2 linked regions of the Pedosphaera parvula Ellin514 genome follow. The protein of the gene in region 1 interacts with the protein of each later gene in a pairwise test. Links are inferred from orthologs where the notes say so. Each region holds a gene or a part of one and is shown on either strand. Other genes may lie near its edges. The genes, in order: clpS and dps.

Evidence for each region.
Region 2: the proteins of clpS (region 1) and dps interact in binary tests that used the Escherichia coli proteins (3 or more experiments, as listed by UniProt). The link is inferred for Pedosphaera parvula Ellin514 from one-to-one orthologs.

Annotation. Positions count from the first base shown.
Region 1 is NZ_ABOX02000014.1:30,965-34,092, forward strand. The notes cover bases 135-2,937. They hold clpS (ATP-dependent Clp protease adapter ClpS), read left to right. Parts: upstream 135-1,284; coding sequence 1,285-1,590; downstream 1,591-2,937. Other genes in these bases: CFLAV_RS12895 (transposase), read right to left, coding at 135-364; CFLAV_RS12915 (hypothetical protein), read left to right, coding at 1,591-2,073; aat (leucyl/phenylalanyl-tRNA--protein transferase), read left to right, coding at 2,108-2,761; CFLAV_RS12925 (MBL fold metallo-hydrolase), read left to right, coding at 2,873-2,937. In the rest of the region: CFLAV_RS12890 (IS3 family transposase), read right to left, coding at 1-50; more of CFLAV_RS12895, read right to left, coding at 47-134; more of CFLAV_RS12925, read left to right, coding at 2,938-3,128. UniProt on the Escherichia coli protein: Involved in the modulation of the specificity of the ClpAP-mediated ATP-dependent protein degradation.
Region 2 is NZ_ABOX02000043.1:5,908-9,008, reverse strand. What follows is about bases 209-2,984. They hold dps (DNA starvation/stationary phase protection protein Dps), read left to right. Parts: upstream 209-1,237; coding sequence 1,238-1,732; downstream 1,733-2,984. Other genes in these bases: CFLAV_RS24205 (two-component regulator propeller domain-containing protein), read left to right, coding at 2,779-2,984; CFLAV_RS24210 (cyclic nucleotide-binding domain-containing protein), read left to right, coding at 1,960-2,286; CFLAV_RS24220 (hypothetical protein), read left to right, coding at 557-1,207; CFLAV_RS33040 (MlaA family lipoprotein), read left to right, coding at 209-567. In the rest of the region: more of CFLAV_RS33040, read left to right, coding at 1-208; more of CFLAV_RS24205, read left to right, coding at 2,985-3,101.

The sequences.
Region 1 (3,128 bases):
AATGCGTGGGCCAGTTCCTCGACCTGATAATCGGCTTTGAGAGTATTCATGAGTTGGAAGCGCCGGGCAGGTTCCCATCCGAGACAATGGCCAAGGCTTTTTTTAGAATGTCCCTTTGCCGGCGGAGGTAATCAAGTTCCTGTTTAAGCCGGCGATTTTCCCTTTGTTCGGGAGTTTCGGCAGCCAGCGTTTTGGGTTCGGAGAAGCTGCCACCTTGATTGACGCGAGCCACCCACTGCCCCAATGACCAACTGGAACAGCCCAGATCACCCGCCACTTCCCTGATGCTGCGACCAGACCGCACCAGTGCCACCGCGTTCTGTTTGAACTCAGCGTCGTAGCGCCGAGAAGACTTACCTTTCATTTCCATACCTTCCTTTCTACACCCGAAAGCCCTCTCAACAAAATCGAAGAAACCTCAAAGCCTTGCGAGTTAGTTGCCCAATAGGAGACGTGCGCTTCGCGCAAAGCAATCTCACTCCACCATTTAATTGATTGCTGGCGCAGGGGAATGGAGGCTTGGGTCGCGTACGCGAATGGGGGCATAGGAGGGATCGATGTCGCGGGCCATGTTAGTGCGGCGCCCACGGGACTGGTTCGCCCTACCCACGATGCTGGCGCGGGGGAATGGAGTCTTGGGTTTAAAGCTGGCGCAAATAACTGTGACAATTCTAACATAATGATTAAACAGTCAAAAATAGTTATTGACATGGGGTGGTCATTGAGCTAACTAAGAACGAATAAAAATAATCATGAGTGAGTTAATGACTTAATGGTTAGTTTTCTATCAAGGAATTCGACGTGAAAGCATTTCAAACTAATTTCAGCGCATTTGCTGTGGGTTGCTTGGCGGTGGGTCGGGCTTATGGGATGGATGGGATGCGGTTCGGTAGGTATCGGAAGCCACTGGAAGGTATTAGAAGGTATCGGAAGGTTAAGAAAAATTTTCTGGTGGTTAATGAAGCGGTGACGATCATCGGATTGTCGGCGGACGAAGCGGGAAATGGTGGTCAGAATTCGGTCGGTAATAGACGGTCAAAATTTAATACGTCTTTGGGGGTTCGGTCGGTAACGGACGCCAATGGACGGTATCGGTCGGTTAAAAAATTTTTCGGGATGGATGGGGAAGACAGGAGTCAAGAGTCAGAGAATGAACCGCGAGGTATGCGAGGTATGCGAAAAGGGGAGGGGTGTGATGGGGGTTTTGACGGGGGTTGGTCGTTGTCCCTCTCTCGACAAGGTTGGGGGAAGCTTATATTTTGAGCCTGATTGAATTAAACATTTATGGCTGAGACGGCGACACCTGAGATAATGCCTGACGTGGAGCAGGAGGAACAAGCGGCTTCGAAGTCGGAGTTGGAGCCGGGGTATTTGGTGGTTTGTTGGAATGATCCGGTGAATTTGATGGATTATGTGAGTCATGTGTTTCAGAAAGTGTTCGGCTGGAATCGGCAAAAGGCGGAGCAGCATATGTTGGAGGTGCATAATCAGGGTAAGAGTGTGCTGGTGCGTGAGAGCATGGAGAAGGCGGAGCATTTTGTGCATCAATTGCAAAAATACAGTCTGCACGCGACAATGGAGCGCGATTAATTGAAACCGATCAAAGGTGCCAAGGGCAGGATTGCCTTTCTAATCGATAAAACCGAAATGCGATTGCTTTTGGAGACGCTGAAGCTGTATCCGGTGTTGGAGGGCGGTCATCAGCCGTTGAGCAAGTCGCAGAAGAATGCGGAGAACGAACAGTTGCTTGAAGAAGCTTTGGCGGAAAGCCGGTCGGAGAATAAGAAGGCTTTGGATGCGCTGATGAGCAGCAAATCGCGATTTCAGAAGATCAAAGGGCATGACGTGTATAGGTTTTCGATCAAGATTTCCGATGCGGATTGGTTGTTGCAGGTGTTGAATGACATTCGGGTGGGGGCGTGGGTGCAGTTGGGATCACCGGATAAAACTAATGACAGCTTTGCGGCTTTGGATGAAGAGACGGCACCGTCGTATTGGGCGATGGAGGTGGCGGGACATTTTCAGATGACGTTGTTGCAGGCGTTGACTGAGCAGGGCGAGTTGGGGAGTTAGGGATAAAAAGGATCATGGGATAATGGGATGATTTATGGTCGTACTGCTGAAGGATGAGATGCCTTTTCCAGACCCGCGTGGCGCTGATCCGGAGGGGTTGGTGGCTGTGGGCGGTGATTTGTCGATGGATCGATTGTTATCGGCTTATCGCAACGGGATTTTTCCGTGGACAGTGAAGCCCGTTACCTGGTGGTCGCCAGATCCGCGTGGGGTGATGGAATTGGACCGATTCCATGTGTCCAAAAGCCTGGGCAAGACGCTTAAGAAAGGCTTGTTTCGAATCACGAGAGATCGGGCTTTCAAGGAAGTGATGGAAGGTTGTGCCGAGGCGGCTCCGGGTCGCAGGACGACCTGGATCACGCCGGAGTTCATCAATGCTTATACTCGTCTGCACGAGCGTGGTTATGCCCATAGCCTGGAATGTTGGCAGGAGAGGAAACTGGTCGGTGGAATTTATGGGGTGGCCATGGGCGGATTCTTTGCGGGAGAATCGATGTTTCGCCGTGCGAATGATGCTTCCAAAGTTGCCTTGTACTATTTGACCGAACATTTGCAAAATCGGGGATTTACCCTTTTTGACATCCAAACTATCACGCCTACTACCAAGCACTTGGGAGGAATTTCGATTTCCCGGGAAGATTATTTGAAACGTTTAGCGCAGTCGGTTGTCCAAGATTGCACATTTTGATAGTGAGGCTGGTCGTTAGCGTTAACGGCACGCTTTATTGGAGGAAATACACTTTTTACTTCCATTTTGAGAGGGAAATAGTGATATACTCCGAGGCAAAATTTTTTGTAAATGACTCAAAACCATAAACACAATCATCACACGCGGCGTAATTTCCTGGCACTTGGAGCTGTGGGAGCAATGGGTCTCTATATGGCCTATTCCGAACAGTACGTTCCCAAAATGATGCGGGAGCTGGTTGCCGATGCCGGTCGATCCATTTTAACTCCGACACACAAGCCGCAACCGAAGCGCTGGCTGGATAATGCCATCACTGCGTCCTGGTTGGGCCATTCTTCGGTATTGTTGAATTTCTACGGAGTAACCA
Region 2 (3,101 bases), on another replicon or contig:
TTCAGCAGCCAATTGCGCCACAATCAAGGCGTGTTGAAACATCCGCTCAAAAAATCAAGACGACACGCCGCGTACGAGGAAATCATGCATTACTCCTTTTGGGATTATATCGATAAGTTTGTGAGTCCTTATAACCAGGCCAGAGGCATCGAGATTGCGAATCCGGAGACGGTGAGGCGGGGCACGGATCTGCGCACCTATTCGGCCGAACTACAGGACAACCATAATATCCGGGTCATCGCGAACCGGAACGATTTTCTCCTGGCGACTGAGGATCTTGATTGGATCGAGGCCACATTCGGACCAGCACGCGCGACACTCTTTGAGCGGGGCGGCCATATGGGCAACCTTTCGCAGCCAGTCGTACAGCGGGCCATTCTGGAGGCGCTTGATGGCCTGGCAGAAATCCAAAAGGCGTCAAAAACGCAGGGAACGATAAATGGCATTGTTGGGAGGAATCGATGCCTGGCGAGAGCGCAATTACCCGACAGAATTGCGCGCGGTTGCACTGACTTAAGTCCGCGTCCGGAAAGCGGTTCAAAGAAAGAAAATTCCTATGAAAACTAATGACCGTACCGAACTGCCAAAGCAAGACTTCATCATTCGTGTTCACTTGACGGACGGCTCGGTTGAGTCCTTCACCGCGGACAAAGCTCAGGGCCACAAAATATGGGAAAGCACGGAACCGGCGCGGTTATTTGCCTCACCAAGGCTTGTTCTGGCAGGTGAGAATTCCAAGTCCGTGTTTGTCTCCGCCCAGGTTCTGCGGGTGGATTTCCTGCAGAAAACCCATGATTGCTGGCAATTCCCTGGCGGCTACGCCGACATCGTCGAATTGTCGGAGGCGGAATTCAAAAAGCATGTGCACCTCGACCAGCCAGAGCTGATGGCAAAGCGTGAACAGCCGACGCCGGTAGGCGATCTCCTGGTGTCATTTCTCAAGTTGCGCATGGTGGGAGGCAAGGCGCTTTTTCTCATGGTCGAATTTCCGGTCAAGCTGTCGGCCGAGAGCCAGTCCTTCATGCAGTTCATGTTATCCAAAACTACAGTCCATATGCGGCTGCGCGGTGGAGGAGTAGGGGTTGTGAACCTGGCAAACCTGGCCGCTTACACAGTCTATCCGGGCGTGGCACAAATTCCCGCCGATGCATGGCTTGTCGAACCCGTTTTGAGTTCATCTGACCGAAACCCTGGGACTCCATTGTGAAGGACAATCATCAAACTCCATGACTTATTTATGAACACCCGACTTAACAAAACCCGGAACGACATCCGCGAGCCGAGCCGCCGCCCGATGGTCGATTTATTGAACCAACAACTGGCCGATGCGCTCGATCTTGGTCTACAGGCCAAACAAGCGCATTGGAATGTCAAAGGTCCGCACTTTATCGGCCTGCATGAACTGTTCGACAAAATCGCCGGGGAGTTTGATGAGTTCACCGACGACATTGCCGAACGCCTGGTTGCACTCGGCGGTGTCGCGCAAGGCACGATTCAAACCGTCTCGAAGCATTCCCGGCTCGCAGCTTATCCCTTGGACCTGGCATCCGGGCAAGGACATGTCTCGGCACTATCAAGCGCGCTGGCGCAGTTCGGCACCTCCACCCGCTCAGCAATTGACACAGCAGGCAAAGCCGGTGAGGCGGACACTGCGGATTTGTTCACAGAAGTCTCGCGTGGCGTGGACAAACTGCTATGGCTGGTGGAGGCGCACATACAGTCGAAAGACTAGGCTCGCGCTCCAGCGTTACCAAGCCGGATCACCGCACTTTCTCCGGGCGCCCGGCGCCCACCGGGCTGGACTGCGGATCGCGATCCGTTTTATCTCGAAACCAGCGTTCCGGGGATCTTCGTTGCCGGTGATGTCCGTCATCGCTCCGCCAAAGGCGTCACCTCGGGAGTGGGGGAAGGTGCCATGGCGGTGAAGCTCGTTCACCAATACCTCGGCCTGCTATGACCATGAGCCCGATTGAACTCCAACAGGTCCGTTCCACGCCTCTGTTTGCCGGATTGACCGATGCGCAACTGGGTTGCTTGGAACCGGGTGAAGTGATTGAAGTGCCGGCTGGCGCGGTCCTGGGTGCCGAAGGGGAACGAACCGGGTTCTTTCATGTCCTGCTCGAAGGGGAAGTTCGTATCACGCGCACCTACGATCGCCAGTCAATCCTCATGGCGGTCACCAAGCCGGGAAACTACCTGGGGGAAACCATGCTCCTGCTGGACAATCGAATTCGAATCCCGCCCCGGCGAAACCCGTTTCAAAGTCCGACTTCCCATCCACCATGAACAAGCCTCCACTCCTCCCCCTTAAGCCAATGAGGTTTCAGCGGGCATTTGCTTTGATCACTGGTGGTTCAGCGCATTGTCCGGAGAATGCGTGGTTCACGAAATAGGCTCGGAATGCCAGTGATCAATTCAAAACCCGCTTTATACACAATGAGTTCCGCGGGTAAACCTTGACTTCGTCGGTACGCTTTAGCTCACACGAAGTTTTAAAACCGGCTTCTGCCAATTGAGGCATGACATTTAATCCTGCGATCTGGTAAGATCAGATAAAGATGTACCATGAGTTACGTTTCGTGCATGATCCAGACACAGCGGCAGACAAGTTATGTTATTAAAGACTGAACTTGAACTCGGGCGTCAAGAACCGGAACGTCGGCGAATTCGCCAGTGCGGCAATGGATTCGGCTTGACGCACAAAAAGTATTCCACCCAGAATGTGTTTGTTTGGCATCAGCGGCAGCGCGAGATTTCTTCTGGATTGTTTTGAGCAACATGTGCCGCGTACGCAGTTACACTTCGTTTTCCCTGGCAATGGTCTGGACGGCTGTTGCGTATTTGCTTTTTGTCTGTCAGGCGCTGGCTTTGGATTCTCACAAGTCCATAATACAGTTTTCACATCGGGCCTGGGGAGGCGCGGATGGCGTTGATCAGGTCAATTCGATTTGTCAGACGAGTGAAGGATATCTCTGGGTTGCGGCGCTTAACGGATTATTCCGATTTGACGGCGCTGCGTTCACCGCGTGGGAGCCCAAGGCGGGCGAACCCGCTTTACCGGGTGTGCCTGATGAACTGTTGGGTACCAGGGACGGCTCCCT